2 regions of the Pseudomonas sp. GW821-FHT02H06 genome follow, and region 1 is predicted to be linked to the other one. Evidence: predicted binding sites of a transcription regulator. Region 1 holds the regulator's gene; the other holds the start of a gene.
The links. The regulator FliA, encoded in region 1, starts transcription of late flagellar genes. The targets are predictions, from matches to a motif close to CTAAAGTTTNNNNNNNNNNNGCCGNTAA.

Region 1 (8,156 bases):
CACCTTGATGATGATCTTCGAGCCCAGGCCTTTGGTGGAATTGATGCTGATGGAGCCGTTGAGCTGGGCGATCTTGGTTTTCACCACGTCCATGCCCACGCCACGCCCGGACACATCGGAAATCTCGGTTTTGGTCGAGAAGCCCGGCGCGAAGATCAGGTTGTAGCAGTCGGTGTCGCTGAGGCGATCCGCTGCATCCTTGTCCATCACGCCACGCTTGACCGCGATGGCACGCAGGACCGCAGGGTCCATGCCTTTGCCGTCATCGGAAATCGACAGCAGGATGTGATCGCCTTCCTGTTCGGCGGCCAGAATCACACGACCGTTCCGGGACTTGCCGGACGCCTCGCGCTCTTCCGGCGACTCGATACCGTGATCGACCGCGTTGCGCACCAAGTGGACCAGCGGGTCGGCCAGGGCCTCGACGAGGTTCTTGTCCAGGTCGGTTTCTTCACCCACCAGTTCAAGGCTGATTTCTTTCTTCAACTGACGCGCCAGATCGCGAACCAGTCGCGGGAAGCGACCGAACACTTTCTTGATCGGCTGCATGCGGGTCTTCATGACCGCGGTCTGCAGGTCAGCGGTGACCACGTCCAGGTTGGACACGGCCTTGGACATGGCTTCATCGGCGCTGTTGGCGCCCAGGCGGACCAGGCGGTTACGCACCAGCACCAGTTCGCCGACCATGTTCATGATTTCATCCAGCCGCGCGGTGTCGACGCGCACGGTGGTTTCCGCTTCAGACGGCGGTTTTTCGCTAGGCGCCGGAGCAGCAGCGCGAGCTGGTGCCGGAGCAGCAGCGGGTGCAGCTTTGGCCGGCGCCGCAGCAGCAGGCGTCGCTTTGGCCGGTTCGGCTTTGGCGGGCTCGGGCTTCTTGGCCGGTGACGCTGCGGCCGGCGCTGCAGCTGCACCGGCAGCCACGGCAGGTTCGAACTTGCCTTTGCCGTGCAACTGATCCAGCAGGTCTTCGAATTCGTTGTCGGTGATCTCGTCCGACGCAGCGGCTTTCGACGCAGCGGAGGGCGCAACCGGAGCGGCAGGTGCAGCGGCAGCAGGTGCCGCAGTGCCAGGAGCCGCAGCGCCGACGGCGTCCGGCGAGAACGAGCCTTTGCCGTGCAACTGATCCAGCAGCGACTCGAATTCGTCGTCAGTGATTTCGTCACTGGCCGGTGCGGCAGACGGCGTCACAGCCGCCGGCGGTTGCACCGCATCAACGGCGAACTGGCCTTTGCCATGCAACTGATCGAGGAGTGATTCGAATTCGGCGTCAGTGATTTCATCGCTGGCCGCCGTGCCAGCCGGTGCAGCGGAAGCCGCTGCTGCCGGCGCTGCTGCAACGGGTGCCGCGGCAACAGGCGCAGACGGAGCCGGTGCAGGAGCACCTGCCGCTTGCGCCTTGACGGCGTTCAGCGAATCCAGCAGCTGTTCGAATTCCAGATCGGTGATGTCTTCGGACGGCGCTTCAGCGACCGGCTCTTCAACCACCACCGGTGCCGCCGCGATTTCTTCTGCCGAGGCTGGCTCGGCCAGGCGTGCCAGTGCGGCCAGCAATTCAGGCGTGGCCGGAGTGACGGCAGAGCGCTCGCGCACCTGACCGAACATGCTGTTGACGGTGTCGAGTGCTTCGAGCACCACGTCCATGAGCTCCGAGTCGACGCGACGCTCACCCTTGCGCAGGATGTCGAACACGTTCTCGGCGATGTGACAGCATTCAACCAGCTCGTTGAGCTGGAGGAAGCCGGCGCCCCCTTTTACAGTGTGAAAACCGCGAAAAATTGCATTGAGCAGGTCCGCATCGTCAGGCCGGCTTTCCAGCTCGACCAACTGCTCTGACAACAGCTCGAGAATCTCGCCGGCCTCTACCAGAAAATCCTGAAGGATTTCTTCATCGGCGCCGAAGCTCATTGGGGGGTGCTCCTAAAATTAACCGTCAAACCGATCCGGAGGCTGCACTGACGGCCTGCGCGCATTGCTTTCGTCGAAGCATTGGCGCGCGGGTCCAGCAGCCACTTTCACAGAAAACCTGAAGTCCGAGACAGAATGACCGAATCAGAATCCGAGGCTGGATAGCAGATCGTCAACATCATCCTGTCCGGATACAACGTCTTCACGTTTATCGGCATGAATCTGCGGACCTTCACCCTTGGAGTGAAGTTTTTCTTGTTCTTTTTGCTGACGGAACATTTCCTGGTCGTGCTCGATGCCCGCGAAGCGGTCCACCTGGCTCGCCATGAGCACCAGCTTGAGCAGATTGCGCTCGACTTCCGTGACCAGCGTGGTCACGCGCTTGATCACCTGACCGGTGAGGTCCTGGTAATCCTGAGCCAGCAGGATGTCGTTCAGGTGCGCAGAGACCTCGGTGGTCTCCTTCTCGCTGCGGGTCAGGAACACATCGACGCGGCGGGCCAGATCACGAAACTCTTCGGCGCTGATCTCGCGGCGCATGAAGCGTCCCCAATCGGCGCTCAACGACTTGGCGTCTTCAGTGAGCCCGTGCATCAACGGCGTGCTCAGCTCTACCAGATCCATGGTCCGGTTCGCCGCGTTTTCAGTCAGCCTGACGACGTACGACAGCCGCTCGGTGGCGTCGGTGATCTGGGAGACCTCCTCGGCCTGCGGCATGTTCGGGTCGATCTGGAAGTTGACGATCGCGCTGTGCAGCTCGCGCGTCAGTTTGCCGACTTCCTGATACAGGCCGCGGTCGCGGGTCTGGTTAAGCTCATGGATCAGTTGCACAGCGTCGCCGAACTTGCCCTTTTCAAGGCTCGCGACCAGCTCTTGTGCGTGTTTCTTCAGGGTTGACTCAAAGTCACCCATTGTCGAATCTTTGGAATCCATAGCGCCCTCGCAGCGGACATCAGCTATTGACGCGCTCGAATATCTTTTCGATTTTTTCTTTGAGCACTTGCGCGGTGAACGGCTTCACCACGTAGCCGTTCACACCGGCCTGAGCGGCTTCGATGATCTGCTCGCGCTTGGCTTCGGCAGTGACCATCAGCACCGGCAGGCTGCGCAGACGCTCGTCGGCACGCACCTGACGCAACAGGTCGATGCCGGACATGCCCGGCATGTTCCAGTCAGTGACGAGGAAGTCAAAAGCGCCGCTTTGCAGCATCGGCAATGCGGTGAGTCCGTCATCTGCTTCGGCCGTGTTGGTGAACCCAAGGTCACGCAACAGGTTTTTTATGATCCGCCGCATCGTTGAGAAGTCATCAACGATGAGGATTTTCATGTTCTTGTCCAATTCGACCTCCAAGCAGTCTTTAACGCGTTCAGCACCTGAACGCGCGTTCAATCAATACCGGCTGCGCCGAACATCAAGAGGGGGTTGAATCGACCGGAACAAGCGCAGCGAAACCGGATCATCTACGACCCGGTTCGACCGACTCCTGCCGTGTCTCATTTGCTTCCCGCTCACGTCTTGCACAGCCGGTCTTACACGCAACACGCAGGCCTCGCGGCCTGCGCCTGATTCACGAACGTGCGCGCCACTCGCCAAGACGACCGCGCAACCGCGCCGCGCATTGACTGTGCAACTGGCTGACCCGCGACTCGCTGACCCCCAGGACCTCACCGATTTCCTTGAGGTTCAGCTCTTCGTCGTAGTACAGCGACAACACCAGGCGTTCACGTTCGGGCAAGTTGGCAATGGCCTCGGCCAGCGCAGCCTGGAAGCGCTCGTCTTCCAGATCCCGCGACGGTTCGAGGGACTGGCTCGCGCCGTCCTCGTGCAGCCCTTCGTGTTCGCCGTCCTGCAACAGGTCGTCGAAACTGAACAGGCGGCTGCCCAGGGTATCGTTCAAAATCCCGTAGTAATCGTCGAGACTCATTTCAAGTTCGGCAGCAACCTCGTGATCTTTAGCGTCACGGCCGGTTTTTGCTTCGATTGCACGAATCGCGTCACTGACCATGCGCGTGTTGCGGTGGACCGAGCGCGGCGCCCAATCCCCCTTGCGCACTTCGTCGAGCATCGCACCACGGATACGAATACCCGCGTACGTCTCGAAGCTGGCCCCTTTGGTGGAGTCGTATTTGGTCGAGACTTCGAGCAAGCCAATCATGCCCGCCTGGATCAAATCCTCGACCTGCACGCTTGCCGGCAGACGCGCCAGCAAGTGGTAGGCGATTCGTTTGACCAGCGGGGCATAACGCTCGATCAGCTCATACTGGGAGTCTTTGGACGATTTGCTGTACATGCGATAGCCACTTGCTGTCATGAGACGGGCCCTGCGCTGGTTTGATGCACGAGGCGTTCTACGAAAAATTCCAGGTGGCCGCGCGGGTTCGCCGGGAGCGGCCAGGTGTCGACTTTCTGCGCGATGGCCTTGAACGCCAGGGCACATTTGGAACGCGGAAACGCTTCGTACACGGCGCGCTGTTTCTGCACGGCCTTGCGTACGCATTCGTCGTACGGCACGGCGCCCACATACTGCAGGGCCACGTCGAGAAAACGGTCGGTGACTTTGGTCAGCTTGGCGAAGAGGTTACGCCCTTCCTGCGGGCTCTGGGCCATGTTGGCCAGGACGCGGAAGCGGTTCATGCCGTAATCGCGGTTGAGCAGTTTGATCAGGGCATAGGCGTCGGTGATCGATGTGGGCTCGTCGCACACCACCAGCAGCACTTCCTGGGCCGCGCGGACGAAGCTCACCACCGACTCGCCGATGCCGGCGGCGGTATCGATGACCAGCACATCGAGGTTGTCGCCAATGTCACTGAACGCCTGAATCAGCCCGGCATGCTGCGCCGGGGTCAGGTGGACCATGCTCTGGGTGCCTGATGCCGCCGGCACGATGCGTACACCGCCCGGGCCTTGCAGCAAGACATCGCGCAGCTCGCACCGCCCTTCGATGACATCAGCCAGGGTGCGTTTGGGGGTCAGACCCAACAATACGTCGACGTTGGCCAGACCCAGATCGGCGTCCAGCAGCATGACGCGACGTCCCAGCTCGGCCAGTGCCAGTGAAAGATTCACTGAAACGTTGGTCTTGCCTACGCCACCTTTGCCACCGGTCACCGCGATAACCTGTACGGGATGCATGCTGCCCATGTTAATTGTTTACCTTGTCTTGCTTAGACCTAAGCCACATGTCGGGCTGCACGTTCAGTGTCTGAACAATGCCTGGCAGACCATCGATGCAGGAAAATTCCACTGTCATTTTCTTCACCTAGCCCGCGCGCTTGCCGGTGCTGTGATAAAGATCCGCAAACATATCCGCCATCGCTTCCTCGCTTGGCTCCTCCTGCATCTGCACGCTGACAGCCCGGCTCACCAATTGGTGCCGACGCGGCAAATGCAGATCATCCGGTATCCGTGGGCCATCGGTGAGATAGGCCACAGGCAGTTCGTGTGTCACGGCCAGGCTGAGCACTTCGCCCAGGCTGGCCGTTTCGTCGAGCTTGGTCAGGATGCACCCGGCCAGGCCGCAACGTTTGTAACTGTGATAAGCCGCTGACAGCACCTGCTTCTGGCTGGTTGTCGCCAGCACCAGGTAGTTGCGCGCCTTGATGCCACGCCCGGCGAGGGTTTCCAGTTGCAGACGCAGGGCCGGATCGCTGGCTTGCAGGCCGGCGGTGTCGATCAACACCACGCGCTTGCGCAACAGCGGCTCCAGCGCCTGTGCCAGGGACTGGCCCGGGTCGACGTGGGTGACCGGTACATTGAGGATCCGGCCCAGGGTTTTCAGTTGCTCCTGAGCGCCAATGCGGAAACTGTCCATGCTCACCAGCGCGATATTTTGCGCGCCGTATTTCAACACATATCGGGCCGCCAGTTTAGCCAGCGTGGTGGTTTTGCCCATGCCGGCAGGGCCGACCATGGCAATCACACCGCCCTCTTCCAGTGGCTCGACGTCCGGCGTGGCAATCATGCGGGCCAGATGGGCCAGCAGCATGCGCCAGGTGTGAGCCTGATCGTTGGAGTCCGGGACCATCGCCAGCAAGTCGCGGGAGAGCGGGCCGGAAAGGCCGACCCGTTGCAGACGGCGCCACAGATTGGCCTGTTGCGGACGGCCGTCTCGCAGCTGGTTCCAGGCCAGCGAGCCCAGCTGGACTTCCAGCAGTTCGCGCAGGCCGTTCAATTCGGAACGCATCGCTTCGTAGGCGCGGTCGCCAACGCCCGGCTCGGCGTTGCGCTCGGCGCGTTCGGCGGCCACTGCGGCGTGGACGGACGGGCGAAACGGTTCTTCCAGCGTCGGTTCGATCTGCTTGCTGTCATCCATCGCAAGGCCGGCGAACAACTGACGGTTGGCGACAGTGTCCAGCTCGCTGCGGTGGGTCAGCTCAGCCTGAGCAGTGACGATGAGCGACTGAGTCTTGCGCAGCTCGTCTTCGAGTTCGATGTTCGGCACACGCGGGGCCAGCGCAGACAGCTTGTAGTCCAGGGCGGCGGTCAGTTCCACGCCGCCAGCGATCCGCCGGTTGCCGATGATGGCGGCTTCAGCGCCCAGCTCATCGCGAACCAGTTTCATGGCTTGTCGCATATCGGCGGCGAAAAAACGCTTAACTTGCATGACTCACTACCTCAGCCGTTAGGCCCGACAGTCGCTACGATGGTGACTTGCTTATTGTCAGGAATTTCCTGGTAAGCCAAAACATGCATATTCGGTACAGCCAACCGTCCAAAGCGGGACAACATGGCGCGAACCGGACCTGCGACCAACAAAATAACCGGCTGCCCCTGCATCTCCTGACGCTGCGCCGCTTCGATCAACGAGCGCTGAAGTTTCTCAGCCATGCTCGGTTCGAGGAGAACGCCTTCTTCCTGACCCTGACCTGCCTTCTGCAGACTATTTAGCAATATCTGTTCCAACCTTGGCTCAAGGGTGATCACAGGCAGCTCCGGCTCAATGCCGACAATGCTTTGGACGATTGCGCGGGACAATCCGACCCGTACGGCAGCCACCAGCGCGGCGGTATCTTGACTACGCGCAGCGTTGTTGGCGATGGCTTCTGCAATGGAGCGGATATCGCGAACCGGCACCTGTTCGGCAAGCAACGCCTGCAGCACCTTCAGCAGCGCCGACAGCGACAGCACGCCCGGGACCAGTTCTTCCGCCAGTTTTGGCGATCCCTTGGCCAGCAGGGTCATCAATTGCTGGACTTCCTCGTGGCCGATCAATTCATGAGAGTGTTTGTAGAGAATCTGGTTCAAGTGAGTCGCCACCACGGTGCTGGCGTCCACCACGGTGTAACCGAGGGATTGCGCCTGGGCACGCTGGCTGATTTCGATCCACACGGCCTCCAGGCCAAACGCCGGGTCTTTGGCAGTGATGCCGTTGAGGCTGCCAAACACCTGACCGGGGTTGATGGCCAGTTCGCGGTCCGGGTAGATCTCGGCTTCGGCCAGGGTCACGCCCATCAGGGTCAGGCGATAGGCGCTGGGCGCCAGGTCGAGGTTGTCGCGGATGTGCACGGTCGGCATGAGAAAGCCCAGCTCCTGAGAGAGCTTCTTGCGCACGCCCTTGATCCGCGCCAGCAATTGACCACCCTGGTTGCGGTCCACCAGCGGAATCAGGCGGTAGCCGACTTCCAGGCCAATCATGTCGATCGGGGTCACGTCGTCCCAGCCCAGTTCCTTGGATTCCTGCGCGCGGGTCGGCGATGGCAAAAGCTCTTGCTGACGCTTGACCTCTTGCACGGCAGCCAGCTTGACCTGGTTCTCTTTCTTCCACAGCAGGTAGGCGCCGCCGGCGGCCACCAGACCGAGGCTGATGAAGGAGAAGTGCGGCATGCCCGGGACCAGGCCCATGACGATCATGATGCCGGCGGATACGGCGAGCGCCTTGTGGGAGGCAAACATCTGCCGACCGACCAGCTTGCCCATTTCTTCCGAACCGGAAGCACGGGTCACCATGATCGCGGCGGCGGTGGACAGCAGCAGGGATGGCAATTGCGCCACCAAACCGTCACCGATGGTCAGCAGCGCGTAGACCTTGCCCGCGTCGCCGAAGCTCATGCCGTGTTGCAGGATGCCCACCAGCATGCCGCCGATGAGGTTGATGAAGAGGATCAGCAGGCCGGCGATGGCGTCGCCGCGGACGAATTTGCTGGCACCGTCCATGGAGCCGTAGAACTCGGCTTCCTGAGCGACTTCAAGACGACGGCGTTTGGCTTCGGGCTGGTCGATGAGGCCGGCGTTGAGGTCGGCGTCGATGGCC
Region 2 (8,156 bases), on a different contig from region 1:
TGACCATCCTGCTGATCAACCGCTTCATGCGCGGGTTCTGGGTCAACATCTCGGTGCTGATCGGCATGGGCCTGGGCTACATCCTCTCCGGCTTCATCGGCATGGTCGACCTCAGTGGTCTGGGTCAGGCCGAATGGCTGAAGGTGGTCACGCCCCTGCACTTCGGCGTGCCGCAATTCAGCCTCGCGCCGATCCTGTCGATGTGCCTGGTGGTGGTGATCATTTTTGTCGAATCGACAGGGATGTTCCTCGCGCTGGGCAAGATCACCGACCGAGAAGTCACGCCGGGCATGTTGCGCCGGGGGTTGCTGTGCGACGCGGCCGCCTCGTTTCTCGCGGGTTTTCTCAACACCTTCACCCATTCCTCGTTTGCGCAGAACATCGGCCTGGTGCAGATGACCGGCGTGCGCTGCCGCTCGGTGACCATCGTCGCGGGCGGGTTCCTCATCGTGCTCAGCCTGTTGCCGAAAGCGGCGTATCTGGTGGCTTCGATTCCGCCTGCCGTACTGGGCGGCGCGGCCATCGCGATGTTTGGCATGGTCGCCGCCACCGGGATCAAGATCCTCCAGGAAGCGGACATCTCCGACCGGCGCAACCAGCTGCTGGTCGCGGTGAGCATCGGCGTGGGCCTGATACCCGTGGTGCGACCGGAGTTCTTCAGCCAGCTGCCGCAATGGATGGGGCCGATCACCCACAGCGGCATCGCCATGGCGACATTGAGCGCGGTGTTGCTGAACCTGCTGTTCAATGTCCTCGGCGGTGCCGAGCGCGCGGCGATGGCCGGACCGCTGCATTCACACTGAGGGGTTGCCCTGTTTTCGACGGGAGTGCTCTGTCACAGAGCACTTGAGCACGACCGCGCGAGTCAGTATCCTCCGCCGCCGCTCGAATTCAGTCCAATAACAACACTGCAACTAACCTGACTGACCGGACAACTCTCCGATCAGCCCGTGCATCTTCCAAACGGCATCGATAAATCGACCAATCGACTGTTCTTTGAACAGCCGGCGGGGCTTTTTCGTCTTTTTTCAAGGTGTTGGCTCAGCTCTTGCTATCAACTCGAAGCTGACCAAACAGACAACTTAATCGATTAAAAACAAGGCGCCATAACAGAGCGTCAGTTCGCAAAAAACCACGACGTCAATCCAAGGGAGTATTTACATGAACCGCACGCTTTCCAGCCTGATGGCCGCAAGTAGCCTGCTTGCCGCCGCGCCGGCCATGTCGGGTGATCTGCTGCAGTGGCAGAGCAACAGCCTGACTTACCTCTACGGCAAGAACTTCGCCGTGAACCCTGAAAACCAGCAGACGTTCACCTACGAACATGCCGATGGCTGGAAATACGGCGATAACTTCGTCTTCCTCGATTACATCAACTACAACGGCAAGAAAGACGGCAGCCTGGGTAACGCCTCGACGTACGGGGAGATTTCCCCGCGCCTGTCGATGGGCAAGATCTTCGATCAGAAATTCGAGTTCGGCCCTGTCACCGACGTGTTGCTGGCAACCACTTACGAGTTTGGCGAAGGCGATGTCGAGTCGTATCTCATCGGCCCGGGTTTTGATTTGAAGATCCCCGGCTTCGATTACTTCCAGCTGAACTTCTACAAGCGTTACAACGACGGCCACCGCGCCGGCTACGGCGCCTGGCAAATCACGCCGGTCTGGTCCTACACCATCCCGGTGGGCAAGTCCGACATTCTTATCGACGGTTTCATGGACTGGGTCGTGGACAACAAACAGTCCAACAGCAAAGGCGATTACCACTCCAACCTGCACTTCAACCCGCAGATCAAATACGACCTGGGCAAGGCGCTTAATCTTCCGGACCGGCAGTTGTACGTAGGCGTCGAGTACGACTACTGGAGCAACAAGTACGGGATCAACGACACGCGCTCTTTCGACACGGACCAGAACACCGCGAGTTTGCTGGTGAAAGTGTTCTTCTGATTGCCCCGGGACGATGCTGGCAAGCGCCTTCTCAGCCGTTGCCAGCAGGCGTCCACAGCAGAATGCCCGGGGCCTTGCGCTCCGGGCAATTAATGCGCTTTTCATTTTCATGTGACCGATTTTTAACTTCCGCTCCGGGAAGATAGGCACCGTCGGCCACTGTCGGGCAGACACTCGAACCTCCCTGTCTGAACCACCCGGTAATCACAATGAACAAACTTCCGCAGATTACGCTCGCGTTCTGGGTCATGAAGATCTGTGCCACCACGTTAGGCGAAACAGCAGGCGACTTGCTGTCGATGACCCTCGACGTTGGCTATCTGATCAGCTCCCTTATCTTGATCAGCGTGTTTGTCGTCACGCTCATCACGCAACTGGCCTCCAAACGCTATAACCCGGCGCTGTACTGGTTGGTGATTCTTTCCACCAGCACCGCGGGCACCACCATGTCCGACTTCATGGACCGTACGCTGGGCCTCGGTTATGCAGCGGGTTCGGCCATTCTGGTGGCAATCCTGCTGGCGATCTTCTCGGCCTGGTACTGGAGCGAACGGTCGTTGTCAGTCAGCCGCGTCACCACGCTGAAAGCCGAGCTGTTCTACTGGTTCGCGATCCTGTTCTCGAACACCCTGGGCACGGCGCTGGGCGACTTCCTGGCGGATGACTCGGGATTGGGTTTCATGGGCGGGGCGTTGCTGATCGGCTCGGCGATTGCCGTGGTCGTGGTGCTTCACTACACCACCCGGTTGTCTTCGGTGGCGTTGTTCTGGATCGCCTTCGTGCTGACTCGCCCGTTCGGGGCGACGTTGGGCGACGTGTTGACCAAACCCCATGAAAAAGGCGGCCTGGACTTCGGGACGGTGGGTTCGTCGATGGTACTGCTGGGCATTCTGGTGCTGCTGGTGGGCGCCGCCATGTATTACAACCGCAAGCCCGCGCCGGCCTATGCGGTAATCAGCGACAAGTAAGGACACGCTCCATCGAAGTAAGGCGCGCTTGCCTGAGACCGAAGCACTTCAACCCTCGCTACACAGGCTGAGGTTCAAGGGGCACAGGCAAACGCGGCCAGGGTCACCCCCTCAGGAATGCCCTTCCCACGGCAGCGGCTTGCCCGCTCGCACCCTCGCGTTCAGCGAGCGCAGCAGGTCGAGGGGATCACGGTCTTTCATCGCATGACTCTGCTCGTCGACCCAGGTCATGACCTGCTGCCGGTCGAGCGTCGGCCGGCGGTGCAGGATTTCCACCAGCTGACGCTCGCAATGCTGGGCATACGCAACGACGCTGGAAAACAATGGGCTGTTCATGCTGCCGACACCTCGCCACCGAATACGCGTTCAGCCTTGATAAGGCGCCAGTTTAGTTGCTGCCATTCCGCTATTGCTCCCGGTACAACCCGCCACACAATAGCATTGGCGCGCCGTCGCGCCAGTGACAAAGCCGGTGGACAAAGGGGATGTTGTTGCGCAGCCGAGGCAATGTTGAGCCTGCTGCGAGGCCGGTGCTAACATTCGCCACCGCCGAGCAGGCAAGGACATACCGGTTTATGAGCAGCATCCGCGAGCGCAACAAAGAACTGATCCTGCGCGCAGCCAGCGAAGAATTTGCCGATAAGGGATTCGCCGCCAGCAAGACCAGCGACATCGCCGCCAAGGCGGGTGTGCCCAAGCCCAACGTTTATTACTACTTCAAGTCCAAGGACAATCTGTATCGCGAGGTGCTCGAAAGCATCATCGAGCCAATCATGCAGGCGTCGACGCCGTTCAATCGCGAGGGTGTGCCGGCTGAAGTGCTGACGAGCTACATCCGCTCGAAGATCCGCATCTCCCGCGAGCTGCCCTTCGCTTCAAAGGTGTTCGCCAGCGAGATCATGCACGGCGCGCCGCATTTGACGCCCGAGCAGGTTGAGCAGCTGAATGGACAGGCCCGGCATAACATCGAATGTATTCAGGGCTGGATCGAGGACGGTCTGATCGCCCCGATCGACCCCCATCATCTGATGTTCAGCATCTGGGCCGCGACCCAGACCTACGCCGACTTCGACTGGCAGATTTCCACGGTGACGGGTAAAGCGACTCTGGACGACGCTGATTACGAAGCGGCCGCCCAGACCATCATCCGCCTGGTGCTCAAAGGGTGTGAGCCGGACCGCTGAAGGTCACTGGCTTTCTTCCTTGTCGTAGCCCAAGGCCCTGTTCACACCTTGCAAGAGCTGGCCGAAGCTCCAGGGCTTGCGGATGAACACGACTGGATGTACGACACCCGAGCTCTCGGGTGTCTCGTGGCCTGACATGATCAGGATCGGGATCTGCGGATACTTGTTGCTCGACAGGTTCGCAAGGTCCGCACCGTTCAAGGTGCCCGGCATGAGGATATCGGTCAGGAGGAGCGCCACGTCGCGCGAGTTGCTTTCGAGGTACTTCGCCGCCTCGTCTGCAGTCTCCAGCGCATGGGTGGTAAAGCCTTCATCCTCGAGGATTTCGCAAACGAACTCGCGAATGATTTCCTCGTCCTCAACCACCAGAATGAGTCCCATGTTTGGTACGTCTGCTGCCATTTGCGCCACATCCACAATAATTATTTCCCATGCCTGCCCGGCCGGCCCTGTCCTGGACTCGGGTGTAGTCCGTACTGTGAGCGGCGCGAGCGCCGGAAATTCCATTGGGAAGCAACATTTGGTCGAAACGGTGTGCAGATTCTGGAAATGAAACCGTACAAACAGGACTTTGCTGAATCACAGGCAATAAAAAACCCGCCGAAGCGGGTTTGTGCAACACCGTCCAACTTCCTGTTGGCCGCCAATGCCTGGCAACGGTCGATTGTCCTTGATCCTGCAGCGGTCCGTTGCTGCAGTTGATGGATCCAATGTACCGCGACGATGTGTTTCAACCTAGAGCCAAGTTCCTCAGGTCGTGTAAGCCTTTGGCTATACCTGTGTCAGTGACCTGCGCCCACACTCAGGTTTATACCGGTCAGGCCGAGATGCTTAATGACACCATGGCTTCCCTCCGCTGAGGGATGCGGGTCAATGGAGTGTCGTGCAAGCGGTTATAGAGCGGCCTGGCCGAACAAGAAGAATAAAGAAGCGGAGTGACGATCATGAATATGCGCAATCTTTCCATCAGCCGGCGCTTGTGGCTGATTCTCATCGTCGCCGTGGTGATGCTGTTTACGCTGGCGGCGGCGATGCTCAAACAGATCCACGACGATCTGTACGAAGCCAAAACCGTCAAGACCATGCACGTGGTGCAGACCGCCAGCGGCCTGCTCGATTACTACCATGGCCTGGAAACCGCCGGCACCCTGACCCGCGAGCAGGCCCAACAGCAGGCGATGGATGCCATTCGCGGGCTGCGCTACAACCAGACCGACTATTTCTGGATAAACGACCTGCGCCCGGTGATGATCATGCACCCGGCCAATCCCAAGCTGGTAGGCCAGGACCTGTCCGGCATCAAAGACCCGGACGGCTTTCAGGTCTTCAACGGGATGGTCACCCTGGCCAAGGCCAAAGGCGCCGGCCTGGTCAATTACCGCTGGCCCAAGCCCGGCGCCACTGATGCGGTCGGCAAGACCTCTTACATCTCGCTGTTCGCGCCGTGGGGCTGGATCATCGGCTCGGGCGTTTACATCGATGACGTGCAGGCCGAGTTCTACAAACAGGTGGTCAAGGCGCTGTCGATCAGTGCCGGCATCATTCTGGTCATGGCGCTGCTGTTGATTCTCATCGCGCGCAGCATCGCCGGCCCGCTCAAGGCCACTGTCGAGGCGATGGCCAATATCGCCAGCGGCGAAAGCGACCTGACCCGCACCCTGGAAACCCAGGGCAACGACGAAGTCACGCAACTGGCCCGGCACTTCAATGCGTTCACCGCCAAGCTGCGGCGGGTGGTCAGTGAGCTGCAGTCGTCTGCGGTCGGCCTGGGTCAGGCGTCGAGTGAGCTGGGCAGCAACGCCATTCAGGCCCAGGAACGCAGCCAGCAGCAGTCGCTGCAGATGGAGCAGGTGGCCACGGCGGTCAATGAGGTCACTTATGGCGTGCAGGACGTGGCGAAGAACGCCGAGCACGCCGCCAGCGAGATGCGCAACGCCGAATCCCAGGCGCAGCAGGGTCAGGCCAACATCGACAGCAGCCTGAAGCAGATCGGGCACCTGTCCGGCACCATCGATCAGGCCGTGGAAGTGATTCGCACGCTGGCCAGCGAAAGCACGCAGATCGGCGGCGTGCTGGAGGTGATCAGTTCGATTGCCGAGCAGACCAACCTGCTCGCGCTCAACGCCGCCATCGAAGCCGCCCGCGCCGGTGATCAGGGCCGTGGCTTCGCCGTCGTCGCAGACGAGGTCCGCCTGCTGGCCCAGCGCACGCAGAAATCCACGGCGGAAATCCAGGCGATGATCGAGCGCCTGCAGGCGCATTCGGATGCGGCGGTGAAAGTCATCGCCGACAGCAGTCGTTCTTCGCAGCTGACTATCGAGCAGGCCAACCTGGCCGGCCAGAGCCTGACGTCGATCAGCCAGGCGCTGCGCAACCTCAACGGCCTGAACGCCTCCATCGCCAGCGCGACCCTTGAGCAATCCCACGTGGTGGAAGACATCAACCAGAACGTCACCCAGGCCGCACAACTGTCCCAGAGCACGGCGGTGGCGGCCGAACAGTCCAGCGCGGCGAGCAATCAGCTCAAGGGGTTGAGTGAACAGCTGAATGGGTTGTTGCGGCAGTTTCGGGTGTAACAACCAGATTGAGCCCCATAAGATTTGCGGTGTAACGACTGACGCTCTCCCGGCTAAAGCCAGTCCTACAGGGGTACGCGGTGTTTTCGTGGGACCGGCTTCAGCCGGGAAGAGGCCAGCCTGGGCACCCTCAATTTTGCGGTGTGACGCCTGGCGCTTTCCCGGCTAAAGCCGGTCCCACAGGGGTACGCGGTGTTTCCGTAGGACTGGCTTTAGCCGGGAAGAGGCCAGCCTGGGCACCCTCAATTTTGCGGTGTAACGCCTGGCGCTTTCCCGGCTAAAGCCGGTCCCACAGGGGTACGCGGTGTTTCCGTCGGACTGGCTTCAGCCGGGAAGAGGCCAGCCTGGGCACCCTCAATTTTGCGCTGTGACGCCTGGCGCTTTCCCGGCTGAAGCCGGTCCTACAGAAATATACGGTGTGTCAGCTGGAGTGGCGATGAGAGAATGTAGCTCGCTTACAGCCTTGCTGAAGTACGTACCTCAAGTCATTATGTATACAATAACTACAATTATTGAATACATATATGCCACCCGCCCTTTCTGCACCCCCCTCCCCCTCCCACTGCCACGACTGGGCCGAAGCTCTTCTTAACGGTTTCAGTCAGGTGCTGCTGCAACGCAGCCCTCTGTGCGGGGTTTTCTGTCTGTCGGCGATCCTGATCAGCGCGCCCACCTCCCTGGGCGGGGCGTTGCTGGGGGCCGTCGCGGGTTTGCTCACGGCGCAACGGCGCGGGTACCCGAAAGTCAGGCGCCAATCCGGGCTCTACAGCTACAACGGCATTTTGCTCGGGCTGTTGATCGGCTCGCAGGTCGAATGGTCGCCACTGGTGCCGCTGCTGACCATTGCCTGCGGCGGACTCAGCGCAATGCTCATGCACGCCTGGCTGGAACGCACGCCGCGCGCGACGTGCCTCAACGCCTACACCGCGCCCTTCGTGCTGTTTGGCTGGCTGTTGTTGATGTTTGTCGAACCGATGCAAGCGGCTATCGCAGACCTGAACCCGATCCACGCGCTGCCCCTGGGTTTCGGCCAGGTCTTTCTGCTCGATCATCCGCTGGCCGGGGTGATGATCGGTGTCGGGCTGCTGATCGCCAATCGGCGCGCCGCGCTCTGGGCCTTTGTCGGTTGCATCAGCGGCGTCACCTTCGTGCTGTGGCAGTCGCAGCCTGACTTGCCACTGCCCGCTCTGTGCGGCTACAACCCGGCGCTGGCCGGGCTGGCCTTCAGTCAGGCGCGGCACAAACCCTGGTTACCGGCGAGCGCCATTGGGCTGTCGATTCTGTTGCAGCCGGGGTTTGCAGCCATGGGGCTGGCGACGCTCACCGCCCCGTTCATTCTGGCCTGCTGGCTGGTGCAGGCCAGCGCCCGGCTGCTGCGTCAGGCTATCGGTGATGACAGGTTGCGCTCCTGAGCGCTTTGTCCCACGCTCTGCCGACCTTGCACGCGGAACGACCCCATGGACAGCAACATCAGCTGG

Region 2: the regulator FliA is predicted to act here: its motif matches at 4,904-4,931, upstream of AC07VF_RS25730 (methyl-accepting chemotaxis protein).

Annotation. Positions count from the first base shown of each region.
Region 1 is NZ_JBWKVD010000017.1:126,078-134,233, forward strand. It holds gene AC07VF_RS22565 (chemotaxis protein CheA) at 1-1,905, opposite strand, end outside; gene AC07VF_RS22570 (protein phosphatase CheZ) at 2,050-2,838, opposite strand; gene AC07VF_RS22575 (chemotaxis response regulator CheY) at 2,858-3,232, opposite strand; gene fliA (RNA polymerase sigma factor FliA) at 3,474-4,217, opposite strand; gene fleN (flagellar synthesis regulator FleN) at 4,214-5,047, opposite strand; gene flhF (flagellar biosynthesis GTPase FlhF) at 5,166-6,509, opposite strand; partial or broken gene AC07VF_RS22595 (flagellar biosynthesis protein FlhA) at 6,521-8,156, opposite strand, start outside.
Region 2 is NZ_JBWKVD010000027.1:24,427-32,582, forward strand. It holds gene AC07VF_RS25700 (nucleobase:cation symporter-2 family protein) at 1-803, shown strand, start outside; gene AC07VF_RS25705 (outer membrane protein OmpK) at 1,162-1,950, shown strand; gene AC07VF_RS25710 (COG4705 family protein) at 2,160-2,918, shown strand; gene AC07VF_RS25715 (hypothetical protein) at 3,030-3,254, opposite strand; gene AC07VF_RS25720 (TetR/AcrR family transcriptional regulator) at 3,494-4,102, shown strand; gene AC07VF_RS25725 (response regulator) at 4,106-4,483, opposite strand; gene AC07VF_RS25730 (methyl-accepting chemotaxis protein) at 5,047-6,678, shown strand; gene AC07VF_RS25735 (urea transporter) at 7,203-8,090, shown strand; gene AC07VF_RS25740 (ion transporter) at 8,136-8,156, shown strand, end outside.